Regions from separate parts of the Micromonospora sp. L31 genome, predicted to be linked through region 2. Evidence: riboswitches for the same ligand, from Rfam matches in the RefSeq annotation. Region 2 holds a riboswitch; each other region holds the start of a gene.
The links. A riboswitch is a leader RNA that binds a small molecule or an ion and turns the genes downstream of it on or off. The one in region 2 is predicted to bind cyclic di-AMP.
Positions count from the first base shown of each region.

Region 1: another riboswitch for cyclic di-AMP. It lies ahead of ACTMS9_RS00570 (C40 family peptidase); the one in region 2 lies ahead of ACTMS9_RS16570 (C39 family peptidase).
Region 3: another riboswitch for cyclic di-AMP. It lies ahead of ACTMS9_RS27955 (transglycosylase family protein); the one in region 2 lies ahead of ACTMS9_RS16570 (C39 family peptidase).

Region 1 is NZ_JBQHDC010000001.1:117,604-122,465, forward strand. Features, by position in the region: gene ACTMS9_RS00565 (NlpC/P60 family protein) at 116-1,132, shown strand; cyclic di-AMP (ydaO/yuaA leader) riboswitch at 1,281-1,417, shown strand; gene ACTMS9_RS00570 (C40 family peptidase) at 1,430-2,470, shown strand; gene dcd (dCTP deaminase) at 2,514-3,092, opposite strand; gene ACTMS9_RS00580 (pyridoxamine 5'-phosphate oxidase family protein) at 3,171-3,737, shown strand; gene ACTMS9_RS00585 (zinc metalloprotease) at 3,802-4,788, opposite strand.
Region 2 is NZ_JBQHDC010000005.1:273,596-279,787, forward strand. Features, by position in the region: gene ACTMS9_RS16560 (PPOX class F420-dependent oxidoreductase) at 1-354, shown strand, start outside; gene ACTMS9_RS16565 (alpha/beta fold hydrolase) at 551-1,306, opposite strand; gene ACTMS9_RS16570 (C39 family peptidase) at 1,413-2,237, opposite strand; cyclic di-AMP (ydaO/yuaA leader) riboswitch at 2,474-2,614, opposite strand; gene ACTMS9_RS16575 (hypothetical protein) at 2,918-3,676, opposite strand; gene ACTMS9_RS16580 (hypothetical protein) at 3,828-4,235, opposite strand; gene ACTMS9_RS16585 (acyltransferase family protein) at 4,440-5,651, opposite strand; gene ACTMS9_RS16590 (polysaccharide pyruvyl transferase family protein) at 5,954-6,192, shown strand, end outside.
Region 3 is NZ_JBQHDC010000015.1:52,431-58,622, forward strand. Features, by position in the region: gene ACTMS9_RS27940 (ABC transporter permease) at 1-141, shown strand, start outside; gene ACTMS9_RS27945 (ABC transporter ATP-binding protein) at 138-1,208, shown strand; gene nhaA (Na+/H+ antiporter NhaA) at 1,209-2,516, opposite strand; gene ACTMS9_RS27955 (transglycosylase family protein) at 2,764-3,438, opposite strand; cyclic di-AMP (ydaO/yuaA leader) riboswitch at 3,437-3,612, opposite strand; gene ACTMS9_RS27960 (hypothetical protein) at 4,054-4,179, shown strand; gene ACTMS9_RS27965 (peptidoglycan-binding domain-containing protein) at 4,181-5,065, shown strand; gene htpG (molecular chaperone HtpG) at 5,114-6,192, opposite strand, start outside.

The sequences.
Region 1 (4,862 bases), on a different contig from region 2:
GACCCACCTTGAATTCGTACGGACGGTTCCCTAATGTGGGGCACCGACCGCTGTGGGTCGTCTGCCTCCGTCTTCCCCTCAGCGAGGCGCCCGGCGGTCGGTCGTTAAGGAGTCGGTGCCGGTGGCAACCATGCCCCCTCATCGTCACGCCCAGGGTCGTCCGCCCACTCACCCCGCCGGCCTGCGCCGGATCGCCCGCCGCCTGCTCACACTGGTCGCCGCCGTGGTCGTCGGCGCCGGGATGTTCGCCGTGCCGGCGCACGCCGCGCCCACGCCGGAGGAGATCGAGGCGGCGATCGACAAGCAGTGGGAGCAGCTCGAGCCGACCATCGAGCAGTACAACAAGGTCCGCGCGCACCTCAAGGTCAACCGCAAGAAGTCGGCGGAGCTGGAGAAGAAGATCCAGCCGCTGGCCCTGCAGACCGAGCTGGCCATGAACCGGGTGGGCGACCTCGCCTCCCGGTACTACATGACGGGCCCCTCGCAGGACATCGGCGCGCTGCTGATCAGCGCCAAGCCGGGCACCCTGACCGAGCAGCTGACCATCCTCGACCGCCTCGCCGCGCAGGAGCGCAAGGAGCTCCAGGTCGTCATCAACGCCCGGCAGAAGTACGACGGCGAGAAGCAGAAGCTCGACGCGCTGATCGCCGCGGAGGTCAAGCAGGAGAAGGAGCTGGCCGCCAAGAGGGCGCAGATCAACTCCGAGATCAAGCGGCTTCAGGCGTCGATGCCGAAGACCGTCGTCAAGGTGGCCGGCTGCCCGACCGTCAAGGGCGTGGTGAGTTCCGCCGCGCAGACCGCTATCCGGGTGGCCTGTCAGCAGGTCGGTGACCCGTACGTCTGGGGTGCCGACGGGCCGGACTCGTTCGACTGCTCCGGCCTCACCCAGTACGCCTACAAGGCCGCCGGCATCTACCTGACCCACCACACCGGCGCCCAGTGGAACGAGGGCAGGGCCATCCCGCGCTCCGAGGCGCGCCCCGGCGACCTGGTCTTCTTCTACAGCGACCTGCACCACGTGGGTCTCTATCTGGGCAGCGGGCTGATGGTGCACGCGCCACGGACCGGCAAACCGGTCCAGGTCACCAGCGTCGACTACATGCCGGTCGCCGGCTTCCGACGACCGAACTGACCCGAGCCCGCCGCGAACCCCCGGTCGACCGACCGGGGGTTCCGCGTATCCGGGACCCGGCACGGCATGGCGGGTTGCGGATCGATAACGGTCGTCTCTACTCTGGTCCTTCGTCGGCCGCGACAGGTCCGTCCAACCCGGGCGGCAGTGGCCGGCACCGCCGAGTCGCCTGCGGGCGAGCCGGGGACCCAGGTACGCCGGGGTGAATCCGCAGCCACTGCGGTAGGGCGCTCCCTTCCCGCCCGAACCCGTCAGCTAACCCGGTAGGCGGTCGCGGAAGAAGGAGCCCGGAGCCCGGTGGCACACCATGCCCCGCGGCCACCGTCGTACCGGTCGACCCAGGTCGCCCGGCTGACGGCTGCGCCGCGCCCACGCTGGTCCCGCTTCACCACCGTCCTCGCCGCCCTCGCCGGTGCCGCCGTCGTACTGACCGGCGCTGCCACGGCGGCCCACGCCGACCCCTCGGTCGCCGAGATCGAGCGGCAGATCGACCAGGACTGGAACAGGCTCGAACCGATCATCGAGCAGCACAACGCCACCCGTCAGGACCTGGCCGCCAAGCGCCGGCAGGCCGACGCGCTGGCCAAGCGCATCGAGCCGCTGCAACTCCAGGTCGACCTCGCGATGAACCAGGTCACCGGCCTCGCCGCCGAGGCGTACAAGGGGGAGAACGTCTCCGCCGTCAACGCCCTGCTCGGCAGCAGGTCCCCCGCCGAACTGGTCGACCAGCTCGAAATGCTCGACCGGTTCGCCCAGCGCCAGCAGCGCGACGTGCGGGTCGTCAAGGAGCTGCGGGACAAGCTGGCCGCGGAGAAGGCGCCGCTGGACGAGATGGTCGCCCAGCTGACCCGCACCGAGGCCCAGCTCGCCGCGAAGAAGAAGCAGATCAACGCCGAGATCGACCGGCTGCAGAAACTGCGGCTCAAGGTGTACGGCAACGGTGGCGGAGGCGCACTGCGCCCGGCCCCGTGCCCGGCCGGCTACCCCGGCGGCCCCGCCGGCACGGCGGTCAAGTTCGCCTGCGCGCAGATCGGCAAGCCGTACGTCTGGGGCGCCGAGGGCCCCAACTCGTACGACTGCTCCGGGCTGATGCTCGCGGCGTGGGCGAAGGCCGGTGTCTCGCTGCCGCACAACGCCCGCCAGCAGCGCCAGGTGACCCCCCGGGTCAGCCGGGCCGACCTGCGCCCCGGCGACCTGGTCTTCTACTACGCCGACCTGCACCACGTCGGCATGTACGTCGGCGGCGGCTGGGTGGTGCACGCCTCCCAGGCCGGCCAGCCGGTCAAGATGAAGCGGGTCGACGACGGGCCGGTCAACAGCTACGGCCGGCCGGGCTGAGCGCGCGCCGGGCTCCCGGGGGCTCCGGGGGCCCGGCCCGGCGTCAGCGGGTGGGCCAGGTGCGCCAGTTCTGCCAGGAGCGGCTCGGGGTCGGCCCGCGCTGGCCCTGGTAGCGCGACCCGTAGACGGCGGAGCCGTACGGGTGCTCGGCCGGGGACGAGAGCCGGAAGATGCAGAGCTGGCCGATCTTCATCCCGGGCCAGAGCGTGATCGGCAGGTTCGCCACGTTCGACAGCTCCAGCGTCACGTGACCGGAGAAGCCGGGGTCGATGAAGCCGGCGGTCGAGTGGGTGAGCAGGCCGAGCCGACCCAGGCTGCTCTTGCCCTCCAGGCGCCCGGCGAGCTGGTCGCCGAGCGAGATGACCTCCAGCGTGGAGGCGAGCACGAACTCACCGGGGTGCAGCACGAACGGCTCGCCCTCGGGCACCTCGACCATCGAGGTGAGCTCGTCCTGCTGGATCGCCGGGTCGATGTGCGTGTACAGGTGGTTGTTGAAGACCCGGAAGAGCTTGTCGAGCCGCACGTCGATGCTGGACGGCTGCACCAGCGTGGGCTCGAAGGGCTCCAGCGCGAGCGTGCCCGCCTTGATCTCGGAGACCAGGTCGCGGTCGGAGAGCAGCATCGGCACACCATATCGAGCGGACCGGGTGACCTGCGTGTCGGACTACGCGTTCGTACACATGTTCGATAGGGTGTCCGTATGGCTTCCTGGTCCGAATTCGCCGCTGACGAGCCCCGACTCGCCGACGGGATCCGCCTTCTCATGCAGCAGTACGGGCCGGGCTTCGGCTACCTGGCCACCGTCCGCGCCGACGGTGGGCCCCGGGTGCACCCGGTCTGCCCCGTGATCACCGACGAGGGTCTGTTCTGCTTCGTCGTTGACTCGCCCAAGCGGCGCGACCTCGAACGCGACGGGCGCTACGCGTTGCACTCGTTCCCGCCGGAGGAGACCGACGACGAGGCATACGTCGCCGGTCGCGCGCAACCGGTCACCGACCCGGCCCGGGTCGCCCGGGTAGCCCGCCTCGGCCGGGCGGCGCCGCAGGTCGACTGGCGACTCTTCGAGTTCAGCGTCGACGTGGCGATGCTGACCCGCCGCGACCAGGGCGGGCTCGGCCAGCCCGGCGAGGGCCACGGGTCCTCCGCCGTCCAGGTCTGGCTCGATCCGGTCGCCGCCCAGCGCGGCGGCGACGCTGCCGGCGTACCCGATCGGCGGCCGGCCCGCCGCGGCCGCCACGGTTTCGACACCCGCCGCCCCGCCGCCTGACCGCCGAGACGCCGATGCCGGCCCCGTCGGTCCGACGGAGCCGGCATCGGCGTCTGCTGGGGTGTTACGCCGCGCGGTACGCGTTCCACGCGGTCAGCATGCGGCTCGCCTGACCAGCGGTGAACTGGTACATGCACGAGTCGTAGGTGTAGTCCATGAAGTTGGTGATCGGGTCCAGGCCGGCCGTGGCGCAGGTGTCCCGCCCGGTCGGGCACTGGAACGCCGGCGAGGCCTCGGCCGGGGTGTCGCTGACGCTGTCACCCGAGCCGGAGCATCCACCCTGGAAGGTGTGGTAGAGGTTCAGCCAGTGGCCGACCTCGTGGGTGCCGGTGTCGCCCTGGTTGTAGTTGGCGGCGGTGCCGCCCGGCAGCGACTCGCTCAGCACGACCACGCCGTCCATGCTGTTCAGCTTCCGCTGCGGGAAGGTCGCCCAGCCGAGCAGGTCGTCGCTCAGCTCACCCAGGTAGACGTTGAGCGTGTTCTTGCCGCCCTCGCGCAGGGAGGTCTTCATCGACCGCTCCGCCGACGAGCCCTGCACGATCGGGTACCACGCCGGGTTGGTCACCCGGTTGATCTTCGTCAGCTGGAAGCCGAAGGCCGTGGCCGCGCCGCCGGTGGCACCCGCGTAGGCCTGGTTCAGCACGCTGATCTGCGAGGTGATCATCGAGTCCGGGATGTTGCCGCCGGCGCGGGTGCTGTCGCGCTGGATCACGTGCACGACGACCGGGATGGTGACGCTGGCCAGCGGGGCGGCGGCTTGGGCGCCGGCCCGGAAGCTCGCCCGCTCGCGCAGCGCGGCGGCCAGGTCGGCCTCGCGCTCGCGGACCTGCTTGGCGGTCAGCTCGTTGGGTTCGTGCTTGGCGATCCCGCCCTTCTTGATCCGGGCGTCCGAGTGGACGTCGGCCGGCTCGGCGCACACCTCGCTCGGGGCGGCGGAGAAGGCGGAAGCAGCGGGGACGACGCCTACCGCGGCGGTGCTGAGCAGCAGCGCGAGGGTCGTCGACGCGACACCGGCGGCACGCCGGGTCAGCAGGTTGGGACGGAGTCCCATGGGCCCACCTCTTTCTGGCGGCGTGACAGGGGGTATGTCACACCGTGGTCGAGAACGTGGGGGTGACGTTACAA
Region 2 (6,192 bases):
ACCCGGGCCGACGGCTCGCCGCACGTCGTCCCAGTGTGGTTCGTACTCGACGGCGACGACGTGCTGTTCAACACCGGCAAGACCTCGGTGAAGGGCCGCAACCTCGCCCGCGACGGCAGGGCCGTGCTGTGCGTCGACGACGAGAAACCGCCGTACGCGTTCGTGACGCTGCGTGGGCGCGCGACGATCACCGAGGACCTGCCCGAGATGCGGCGGTGGGCGATCCGGATCGCCGAGCGCTACATGGGGCCGGACCTGGCCGAGGCATACGGGGCGCGCAACGCCGTGCCGGGCGAGCTGCTGGTGCGCCTGACCGTGGAGAAGGTCGTCGGGCACACCGGCATCTCCGACTGAGCGACCGCCCGCGCGGAAGCAGCGAAGAAGCATCGAACGTGCCGCCTGCGGCCGACCCGTCACGACAGCAGGCGGCGTGGCAGCCGAGCTGAGCGGCGCCGTGGCGAGGTCCGGTATGGACGGAGAGCTCGAACGTCCGGCAGGTGGTCCCGAGCCGCATGCGACCCACGACGGCGACGCCCGCGTCCGCAACCGGTCACAGGTACGGGTCGAGCAGGGCCAGCACCGCCGCCGGGTCCTCCACGTGCGCGTTGTGGCCGAGGCCGGGCAGGGTCGCCACCGGCACGCCCAGCTCGGCGAGCTGCGCGTCGCTGACCATCGGGTCGTGCTCGCCCCGGGCCAGCAGCACCGGGACGTCGGTGGCGGCCAGCAGGGCCGGCAGCTCCGGCGCGCCCACCGCGAAGGCGGCCGGGTCCATGGCCAGCCGCCAGCGGCCGTCCTCGGCACGCAGCCCCGCGTCGACCACCGGATGGTCCGGCGCGAAGAGCCCGCCGAGGCCGGCCACCTTCAGGTAGCGGCGGGCCGCCTCGTCCCGGGTGGCGAACCAGGTCACCGGGCGCTCCGCCAGCTCGCGCGCCCGGGCCAGCTCGGCCGGCGACCAGACCGCCTTGATGCCCAGCCCGACCACCGCGTCCACCGGGAGCCCGGCGTCGCGGGCGGCCAGCGCCAGCGCGACCACCCCGCCGAGGGAGTGGCCGAGGACGACCAGGCGGTCACTCGGGCGGGCCCCCTCGGGCACCGGGCCGAGCCCCGCCGCGACCTGCTCCGCGAACCCCGCGAAGGAGTACCCCGGCAGCGGCGGCGAGAAGCCGTGGCCGGCCAGGTCCGGCGCCAGCCAGCGGCCCGGCCAGCGGTGTTCCAGCAGCGGCGCCCAGGGCAGCCACACGTCGCCGGTGGTGCCCATCCCGTGCAGCAGCAACAGCAGCCGGCGGGTACCCGAGTCGTCGGTCATGGGCCGCAGTGTGCCACCGCCCGGTCGCGGCGCGCGAGACCCGCGCCAACGGCGACGGGCACCGGCCCCCAGGGGAGCCGGTGCCCGGACGAGCGACGGTATTGGATCAGGCGGAGTAGCCGCGGGTGGCGATCCAGTTCGCCAGGTCGATGGTGCTGACCCAGTACGACGGCAGGTTCGGGTCCGCCGAGTCGGCGATCCGGACCGTCCGGCCGTCGTTCTTGTAGCCGACCACCGCGATGTAGTGGCCGCCCGGGAAGGAGTGCCAGCCGCCGTCGGTGTCGGTGGCGCTCCCCGCCACGTTCACCACGACGCCCCGGCCGTCGGTGATCGCCGCGATCACGTCGGCCTGGAGCCGGTCGATCTGCGCGGAGCTGGGGGTGCCCCGGAACATCCGAGTCCGGTACGGGTCGCCCTTGACGATCTGGTTCAGGACCCGGGTCGTGTCCAGCGCCGAGTTGGTGCCCATCTCGGTGGTGCCGAGCGGGCCGGCCAGCTCGTCCTGGGTCCGCTCGATGCCCGCCGCGCTGAGCGCGTTGCGCACCGCGGCCGGACCGCAGTTGTAGAAGGTGGTCTGCGCCTGGTAGTCGTAACGGAGGACCTTGGTCGACGGCGGCTTGGGGGCCGCCTTGCGGGTCAGGTCCGGGTCCGCCTTGGCCTTGGTGGCGCTCGCCGACGGCGAGGGGCTGGCCGAGGGCGACGGCTTGTGGGACGGGGCGGCGACGCGGGCCTGGCTGCGGGTCGCGACGTCGTCCAGCCGGGGCGCCACCTCGGCGACGGCGGCCGAGGTCTGCTGGCGGGCGGGCGCCTCGTCGGCGAGCAGCGTGCTGGCGCCGGAGACGAGCACGAGCGCGGCGGCCGAGCCGGCGACCAGCTGGTAGGACCGCTCGGTGGCCAGGCGTCGCAGCTGCCGCTTCAGGGGGTGCTTCACGTGTTTTCCTCCACGGTACGAGGGCGGGAGCGGCGTGCCGGACCGGCGCGTGACGGGACGTCACGCGCGGCGTCAGAACCGGTGTGCGAGGCCGCTCGGCGGGGGTGCGCCCGGTCGGTGACCGGGCGGCGAGGTGGGGCCGGGATCAGCGCGCGAGGGCGCGGCGGACCGGCACGAACACCCCGGTACCGAGGTGGAGAGCAAGCCGAGGAATGCGAGGGAGCAGCAAAAGTTGGAACTCCTTCCGACACCGCCTACCGGGTTAGCTGACGGATTCGGGCGGGAAGAGCGCCCTACCACGGGCCGTGGCCCGCGGATTCACCCCGGACGTGCATGGGTCCCCGGTTCGTGGAATCACGATTGAGCGGGTCGGCGCGGCGTCGCCTCTTGCGATCGGAAACCGCACCGGACCCGGGCGACATTACTGGTCGGTCACGTGTCGGCCAAGCGCCGCCAGCTGCTTAAACATGATCAGGGCGACAAATTTGCCGTACAGTTCGACACTGACGTCACTCAATGGGACAGGCGGTTGTTCCGGGACCGTCGGGCGACAACCGGACAGCGCGGCGGCAAACACTGCCGATCGTCGCGATCGATGTCACCGCCTGTGACCGGATGACCGGTTTCCCGATCGCCGTGACGCGACTCACGGAAATACGGGTAACAATTTGGTCGCGTCCTCAGCCCACCCGGGCCGGCCGCCACCGCGCCGCGAGCGCGGTCCGGGCCGTCGCCGTCGCCGTCCGCTGGGCGGGCAGCCGCGCGGGACGCAGCCGCTCCGCCGCCGCGTACGCCTCGACGGCGAGCGCGCGGGCCGCCTCGGCGGCCAGTTCGGCGTCCCGCCACGCCGACCGCTCCCGCCCGGCCGCCGCCCGGTACGCGTCCCGCCGGCCGTCGCGTACCGCCCGGGCCAGCAGCACCTCCTGCTCGACGGGGTGCCGCCGGGGGTCCCAACCGTCCCGGTGCGCGAAGACGTCCCGCAGCCGCTCCACCGGCAGCTCACCGCGCCAGTGGGCCGCCACCGCCGCCTGGTGCAGCCAGCGCTCCCGGCCCGCGTACTCGGCCGGCGTGCGCGGGGTACGCGGGGCGGGCAGCGCGGCGGCGCCGGTGAACCGGCGGGCGGCGGTCTCCGCCTCGTCGTACGCCGTCCAGGCCCGGTCCACCTCCTCCTGGGCGGCCAGCCAGGCATCCCGCCACCGGCGCGCGGTCTGGGCGGCGCCGGCCGCCGCGACGGCGACCTCCTCGGCGTACCGGCGCAGGTCCGCCAGCTCGGTCGCGGGGTCGGCGGCCGGGTCGACGACCGGCTCGTCGGGGGCCGGGTCCCGCTCGGGGCGGGCGACCAGCACGGTGAGCACGGTCAGGGCGAGCACGAGCAGGGCCGACCAGATGGCGGCGGCGGTCGGGACCTCGACGAGGAACTGGTAGAGGACGGTGTTCACGGTGGGCACCTCCCGGAAGCGGGATGCGGAAAGAGGAGTCCCACACCGGCCCGGGGGGCGACGGGGCGAGGCCGGGGCGGCGCCGCGTGCCGGGGGCGGGTGCGGTGGTGAGGTTCTCGAGGGCGCGGTCGCGGGTGGCCCCGCGTGGCGGTCAGCCGAGCGGCGGGGCGCGGGGACCGGTCGCGGCGGCGGCCAGCCCGGTCAGGGGCAGCGGCGGCGAGGTGACCGGATGGGCCGGCCGGCCGACCGGGTCGATCGAGGTGACCGGAGCGAGCGGGGCGGCGGGCGGGGCGACGAATGCGCGGCCCTCGCTCTGGGCGTCGCCGGCGGCGAGCGCCACGGCGGGGACGGCGGCCGCGCGGACCGCGAACCCGTCGGGCACCGCCAGATCGACGAGGATCGGTGCGCCCGCCGGGCTGGGAGCGGCGGTGAGCGCGCCGGCGTCCGGCACGGCCGGACCGCCGAGGGAGAGCGCGACCGCCAGGGCGAGGCCGGTCAGCAGCCGGGAACTCCAGCGCGCCACCCACCACAGAGGACTGGTGAGCGCGACCGGGAGCACGGCACCACGCTACCGCCGATGCCGGGTGATCGCAGCGTCGCCGGGCGTGTCGGCGCGGCGCTCACCAACGTGCGTCGCGACAGTCGCCCGCCCGTTTGCGGCGTGTCGCGCCCTCCCCGGCGAACGTCACCGCGACACGCCGCAAACCGCGCGAGGCGCACGGGCAGCGGACCGGACCGGGTACCGGCCGGGGTGGACGGGGGGTCAGTGGGGGTCGCGCGGGCCCGCGTACTCGATGGGTCGGCCAGCCGGCGCGCCGTCGGCGGCCGCCCGCGGCGCCGGCGTGGGGCGCGGCGTCGGCGCCGCCGCCGCGTCCAGGGTGGACGGGGCGGGACGGGGCCGGCGACGGGGTGCCAGGCGGCGCATCATCGGCGTCTCGACCCAGCGGTGCAGCAGGGCGGCCAGCACCAGGTTCACGGCCAGGAAGCCGAGCACCGCCAGCGGTCCCCACCAGCCGGGCAGCCCGACGCCGAGGTGGCCGGTGGCCCGCAGCACGGTGACCATCACCAGCACGTGCACCAGGTAGAAGGCGAAGGAGACCTCACCGAGCCAGACCAGCCGGCGGTGCCGCCAGGGCGAGGGCCGACCGCGCACGTCGGCGTCCGCCGCGGCGGTGATGACCAGGATGTACGCCACGGACAGGATCGCCGCCCAGAGCTCGGCGCGGATCCACTGCCCCGCCACCACCCAGGTGACCACGAAGATGAGGCTGGCCAGCGGCAGGCCGGGCCCCCGCCAGCGGCCCCGCCGCATCAGCTCGGCGGCCGCCACGCCCAGCCAGAACTCCAGCGAGCGGACCACCGGGAAGATCTGGGTGAACCACCAGGTGCTCTCCTCCGGCACCAGCGCCTGCCCGGGCCAGAGGGCCACGATCAGCAGCGGCACCGCCGCCACCACCGCCCAGAGCAGGCCGGCCCGGGCCCGGCGCAGCGCCGGCAGCACCAGCGGCAGGCAGAGGTAGAAGAACAGCTCGCAGGAGAGCGACCAGCTCACCGTGTTGATGCTGTAGAAGTAGCCGGGCGTCGGGTCCCAGGCCTGCACGAGCAGGAGGCTCTCCAGCGCGGCGCGGGGCACGATGGTGTCCGCGAACCACCACATCACGAGCAGGGCCGCCACCCAGGTCAGCACGTGGTTCGGGTAGATCTTGGCGAGCCGCCGCCGCCAGAAGTCGCGCCGCCGCTCCCCGTCGCGGGCCGACCAGACCAGCACGAACCCGCTGAGGATGAAGAAGAACTGCACCCCGGACAGGCCCAGGGTGAACACCCCGCCGACGACCGCCTGGTAGTCCGGTTCACCGACGATCCGCATGGTGCCCGCGTGGTAGCCGAAGACCAGCATCGCGGCCACCCAGCGCAGCCCGGTCAGCGAGGGCAGCCGGCTCGCCGTGGCCGTCGGTGCGCCCACCGCGCTCGTCATGCCGGGCACCCCGCCGTCGCCACGCTCACCCGCACGTACCTCTCCTCCCCCGGCCGCTCGCCGCCGCGACCGCGGCCCGGCGCCGGACGGCGGCACCGGTCGTGCCGCCGTCCGGGCACCCTACCGGCTGGTGGGGCCGCCACGACCGGGTCGGGGGACGCCGACCCACCGGGAGATGTACGCGGGCTGCAGATTGCCCTAATATTCCCCGGACCCCCGCCGACGTCGTGCCCGGCGGCGGGCCGGCCGGCGCCCTCCCACCGGGCCGCCCCGGCACGCGTGGACCACGAGATGGAGCGGCGATGCACGAGCGGATCCTGATGCGGGCGAAGAAGGGCCCGTTCGACGTCCGCTCCGCCGAGGAGGCCTTCGAGGGCGACTGGATCGGGGCCAACAACGGCAACCTCGTCTTCAGCCACGCCGCCCACAAGCTGCTCGGCACGACGACCGCCGCGATCACGCCGACCGAGTTCAAGGTCAACCCACGCGAGACCGACGAGATCAACGAGAAGTACGACGTCTACGTCATCCCGCTGGCCAA
Region 3 (6,192 bases), on a different contig from region 2:
CGGACCCAGACCATGCCGCTCGCCGTCTACCTGGCCCTGGAGACCGACCTGGACGCGGCGATCGTGCTCAGCCTGATCCTGCTCACCGTCTCGGTGGTGATCCTCGCCGGCCTGCGCGACCGCTGGATCACCAGCCCGTGAGCACCCCGCTGCTGGACGGCCACCTGGTCGTCGACCGAGGCGCCTTCCGACTCGACGTCCGGCTGACCGTCGGCGCCGGCGAGGTGGTCGCACTGCTCGGCCCGAACGGCGCCGGCAAGACCACCGCCCTGCGCGCCCTCGCCGGGCTCCAGCCGCTCACCGCCGGCCACGTCCTGCTCGACGGCGTCGACCTGGACCGGCCCGACCGGGCCCGCTGGATCCCGCCGGAGCGGCGCCGGGTCGGCGTGGTGTTCCAGGACTACCTGCTCTTCCCGCACCTGAGCGCGCTGGACAACGTCGCGTTCGGCCCCCGCCGGCAGGGCCTCGACCGGCGGGCCGCCCGCGAGCAGGCGGCCGGCTGGCTGGACCGGGTCGGACTGTCCGGGCACGCCCGGAGCCGGCCGCGGCAGCTCTCCGGCGGGCAGGCCCAGCGGGTCGCCCTGGCCCGCGCGCTCGCCGTACGCCCGCGGTTGCTCCTGCTCGACGAGCCGCTGGCGGCGCTGGACGCCCGGACTCGCCTGGACACCCGGGCCCACCTGCACCGGCACCTGGTCGACCACGACGGCGCGACGCTGCTGGTCACCCACGACCCGCTGGACGCACTCGCCCTGGCCGACCGGCTGGTCATCGTCGAGGACGGCCGGGTGGTGCAGGAGGGGGACGCCGCCACCGTCACCGCCCGGCCGCGCACCGACTACGTCGCCCGCCTCGTCGGGCTGAACCTCTACCGGGGCCACGCCGACGGACACCAGGTACGCCTCGACGACGGCTTCGCCCTGGCCACCGCCGACCGGCTGGACGGCGACGCCTTCGTGGTCTTCCGGCCCGCCGCCGTGGCCCTGCACCCGCGCCAGCCCGACGGCAGCCCCCGCAACACCTGGCCGGCCACCGTCGCCGGAGTGCAGCGGCACGGGGACAACCTGCGCGTGCAGCTCGCCGGCCCGGTCCCGGCCGCCGCCGACGTCACCCCGGCCGCCGCCGCCCAGCTTCGCTTGGAGCCCGGGCAGCGGGTGTGGGCGGCGGTCAAGGCCAGCGAGACCCGGGCGTACCCGGCCGGACCGGCATAGCTAGCGGTCCGGATCCGGCTCGAAGACGTCCGGGACGCCGTCGTGGTCCTCGTCGACGGTCTCGATCTCGTGTACCCGCCGGTAGGCCCGGGTGCGCGCGCGCAGGATCACCGTCGCCAGCAGCGCGGAGAGCAGCGAGCCGGTGAGCACGGCGACCTTGACGTGGCCGTCACGCACGCTGCCCAGGCCGAAGGCCAGCTCGCCGATCAGCAGCGACACGGTGAACCCGATCCCGCCGAGCAGCGCCAGGCCGAGCACGTCAAACCAGTTCAGCCCCTCGTCCAGGTTGGCCCGGGTGGACCGGGACACCAGCCAGGTGGCGGCCAGGATGCCCACCGGCTTGCCGACCACCAGGCCGACCACGATGCCGGCCGCGACCCGGTCGGTCAGCGCGGTGGCCAGCCCCGCCAGGCCGCCGACCGTGACGCCGGCGGAGAGGAACGCGAAGATCGGCACCGCCACCCCGGCGGAGATCGGCCGGAACCGGTGCTCGAAGTGCTCGGCCAGGCCCGGCCCGGCGTCCGGCCCACCGGCGGCCTCGCTGCGCAGCACCGGGACGGTGAAGGCGAGCAGCACCCCCGCCACCGTGGCGTGCACCCCGGAGGCGTGCACCAGCGTCCAGGTCACGGCGGCCAGCGGCAGCAGCAGCCACCAGGACCGGACCCGGCGCTGCACCAGCACGGCGAAGAGCGCGAGCGGCACCAGGGCGGCCAGCAGCGGCGGCACGGCGAGGCTGGAGGTGTAGAAGACGGCGATGATGACGATGGCGAGCAGGTCGTCGACGACCGCCAGGGTGAGCAGGAAGGTACGCAGCGCCGACGGCAGCAGCCGTCCCACCACCGCGAGCACCGCCAGGGCGAACGCGATGTCGGTGGCCGTGGGGATCGCCCACCCCCGGGCGCCGTCGACCCCGGCGACGAGGACGAACAGCACCGCGGGTACGACCACCCCGCCGACCGCCGCCGCCACCGGCACCGCGGCCCGGCGCGGGTCGCGCAGGTCGCCGGCGACGAACTCGCGCTTGAGTTCCAGCCCGGCGACGAAGAAGAAGATCGCCAGCAGCCCGTCGGCGGCCCAGGTGCCGAGGGTGAGATCGAGGTGCAGCGACGCCGGGCCGACGGTGAGGTCACGCAGCGCCCGGTAGCCGTCCGCCCAGGGCGAGTTCGACCAGAGCAGCGCGAGCAGCGCCCCGACGAGCAGCAGCGCCCCGCCCACGGTCTCCTTGCGCAGGATGGCGGAGATGCGCCTGGTCTCGCCCCAGGAGCGGCGGGCGAACAGGCTGGTACGGCGCCGGGGGGCGTCGGTCACGGGGTCTCCTCGTCGGCAGGGGTCGCGTCATCCATCGCCGACCAGACTTCCCGGCACACCAGGGCCAACCCTATCCCCGCCCCCCGGCCGACGGCCCGACGACCCGGCGACGCGGACGCGCCGGCGGGCCGGTCCACGCGCGCCGGGTACCCCGCCGGCAGCGGCCCGAACCACGACGGCGCTGTGGACGCGGCGACGCCCGGCCGGTCGTCCGGCCGGGCGTCGCCACGGTGCCCAGGTGCTGAGGTCAGAGGCTGAGCTTCTGACCGGGGAAGATCAGCCCCGGGTCGGCGCCGACCACGCGCTTGTTGCGCTCGTACAACGCCTGCCAGCCACCGGCCAGGTCCCGGGCGTCGGCGATCTGCGACAGGGTGTCACCCGGCCGCACCACGTACACGTCGCCGGTCGCGGCCGGCGCGCTGCGCCGCTGGCTGCGGGTGCTGTGCTGCTCCCGCGAGGACCGCTCGGTGGCGGTGGCCTTCGACGAGCCGGAGCGCCGCTGCGACTTCTGCGACTTCTCCGACTTCTCTGAGGTGCTGGAGTAGCTCTTGGTGGAGCCGCCCTTCCTGCCGCAGGTCGGCCAGGCCCCGATGCCCTGACCGTCGAGCACCTTCTCGGCGATGGCGATCTGCTCGCCGCGGCTGGCCAGGTCGGCGCGGGAGGCGTACTTCTTGCCGCCGTAGCCGGACCAGGTGCTCTGCGAGAACTGCAGGCCGCCGTAGTAGCCGTTGCCGGTGTTGATGTGCCAGTTGCCGCCGGACTCGCACTGGGCGATCGCGTCCCAGTTGACGCTGGCGGCGCTCGCCGGCGACGCCGGCGCCAGGACGGCGGCGACCCCGGTGACCGCACCGACGGCGAGCGTGCCGACGGCGATGCGGCGCGAGCTGACCCGTCGGTGACGGGCGGTGTATTCAGTTGCCATGTGGATTCCTCCACGCCGACGAGGTGAGCTGTCGGGTTCGGGCCGAGGAGCCCGGCCGCCCGTGGGCGGCTTCACCCCGAGGTGACGTGCACCGAGGAACGTGTGGGTCCCCCGCTCCATGCCCGCTGACAAAGATCCCACCGGCCGGCGGCATGGATTAGGCGTTACCGGCCGTGGTGTCCGCGATCGCGAACACGAACGACGTTAGGAACTGTTTCGGGCGATTGCCCACCTCTTGTGAAGTTCTTCACCCGGCTGAGCGACGGCTTCGTGCTTCGAGTTGCGGGTTGGTCGGCGGTGCTCTACAAGGGCCGGTCGGGAACCTGTCACCACTGGGCCGAAAGCCTCGCTCCGAGCGGCGGATCAGCTGCCGTGCCTCGCCGTCTTCGCTGGTCAGGCGGCCTCGATCGGCGGCCCGCGCCGCCGGACGGTCAGCGTTGCCGCTGATTGGCGACTCATGTCTGGGCAGCCCGGCCGCCGACTCGGACGGTAGGGAGCAGAGCGCGGCCACGGCGCCGACGCGTCGGACCCGCCGGATGCCGGGCGCCGGCGCCCTGGCCGGCACGGTCCGCCCCGGTTCGCGGCGGCCGACCATCCGCGAGAGGAAGGACCTCCATGGACACCGTCAGCATCGACACCGACTACCTCGTCGCCACCTTGGACGAGGACGACGACCCGGAGAGCCTGGCCGGCGACGAGGTCGACTTCGACCTGGCCGCCGCGCTGGAAGAGGAGGAGTGAGATGGGCGTGCACCTGGCGCCCGCGCTGCGGGTGCTGCGCGAGGAGATAGACACCCGGTGGCCGCAGCGGGACCGCAAGTCCGACGGCTGGTTGGGCGACGCCAGTCACCAGGCGCGCCGCTCGGACCATAATCCGGACAGTGACGACCAGTCGGTCAACGCGGTGGACGTGGACGTCGACGGGATCGACCCGCTGCTGGTCGTCCGGCAGGCCGTCAGCCATCCGTCCACCCAGTACGTCATCTACGACCGAAAGATCTGGAGCCGTACCCGCAGCTTCCGGCCGGCCCGGTACACCGGGCCGAACCCGCACGACAAGCACCTGCACGTCAGCGTCAGCCACCAGCGGAGCTTGGAGGACAGCCGCCAGGCGTGGGGCATCGCCACCGCCACGACGGCGCGGCTCGGCGACCGGGTGCTGCGCGCCGGCTGCCGGGGCGGCGACGTCCGGGAGTTGCAGGCCGTCGCCAACCGCCTCGGGGCCCGGCTGACGGCCGACGGGGTGTTCGGGCCGGCCGTGGCCGCCTGGGTACGGTCGTTCCAGACCGCCCGGAAGCTCGACGCCGACGGGGTGGTCGGCCCGCGTACCGTGGCGGCCCTGCGCGCGGCCGTCAAGCCGGCCCCGTCGGTGCCCAGCGGGCGACCGGCGACGCCGGTGTCCGGGGGCAGACCGGGCTCGCGGACGCTGCGGCGCGGCAGCAAGGGCGGGGACGTGGCCTTCGTCCAGCGGTTCGTCGGCGCGAAGCGGTGCGGCCCCGCGAGCGGCGCCTTCGACGCGAGGACCGAGGCCGGGGTGCGCTGGTACCAGGGCATGCGGGGGCTGACCGTGGACGGGGTGGTCGGCCCGGCCACCTGGGCGGCGATGGGCGTGCGGGTCGGTTCGTGACCAGGCGGCCCCGGCCCGGCGCTGCACCGGGCCGGGGCCGTCGTCGCGTCAGAGGCTGCGGGCCAGCCGGTCGGCGAGGACCCGGGCGAACCGGGCCGGGTCGGCCAGGTCGCCGCCCTCGGCGAGCAGCGCCATGCCGTACAGCAGCTCGGCGGTCTCGGTGAGGGCGGCGGAGTCGCCGCCGCGCTCGTGCGCCGCGCGCAGGCCGGTGACCAGCGGGTGGGTCGGGTTGAGTTCGAGGATGCGCTTCACCTTCGGCACCTCCTGCCCCATCGCGCGGTACATCTTCTCCAACGTGGGCGTGATGTCGTGGGCGTCGCCGACGATGCAGGCCGGCGAGGTGGTGAGGCGGGAGGAGAGCCGTACCTCCTTGACGCTGTCGGCCAGCGCGCCGCCGAGGAAGGCGAGCAGGGCGGCGTACTCCTTGGCCTGCCGTTCCCGTTCCGTTTCGGCCTCCTCGCGCTCCTGCTCGGTGTCCAGGTCCACCTCGCCCTTGGCGATCGAGCGCAGCGGCCGGCCGTCGAACTGCGCGACCCGCTCCACCCACACCTCGTCGACCGGGTCGGTGAGCAGCAGCACCTCGTAGCCCTTGGCGCGGAAGGCCTCCATGTGCGGCGAGTTCTCCAGCATGGCCCGGGTCTCGCCGGTGGCGTAGTAGATCTCCTCCTGGCCGTCCTTCATCCGCTCGACGTACTCGCGCAGCGTGGTGGGCTCGGTGGCGTCGTGGGTGGAGGCGACCGAGACGATGTCGAGGATCGCCTGCTGGTTGTCCGGGTCCTCCAGCAGCCCCTCCTTGACCACCCGGCCGAACTCCGACCAGAAGGTCCGGTACCGGTCGGCGTGCTCGGTACGCATCTCCTTGACGGTGGCGAGCACCTTGCGGACCAGCCGGCGGCGCACGATCTGGATCTGCCGGTCCTGCTGGAGGATCTCCCGGGAGATGTTCAGCGACAGGTCGTGCGCGTCCACCACGCCCTTGACGAAGCGCAGGTAGTTGGGCATGAGCGCGGCGCAGTCGTCCATCACGAACACCCGCTTGACGTACAGCTGCACCCCGCGCCGGCCGTCGGCCATGAACAGGTCGAACGGGGCGTGCGTGGGGATGAAGAGGAGCGCCTCGTACTCGA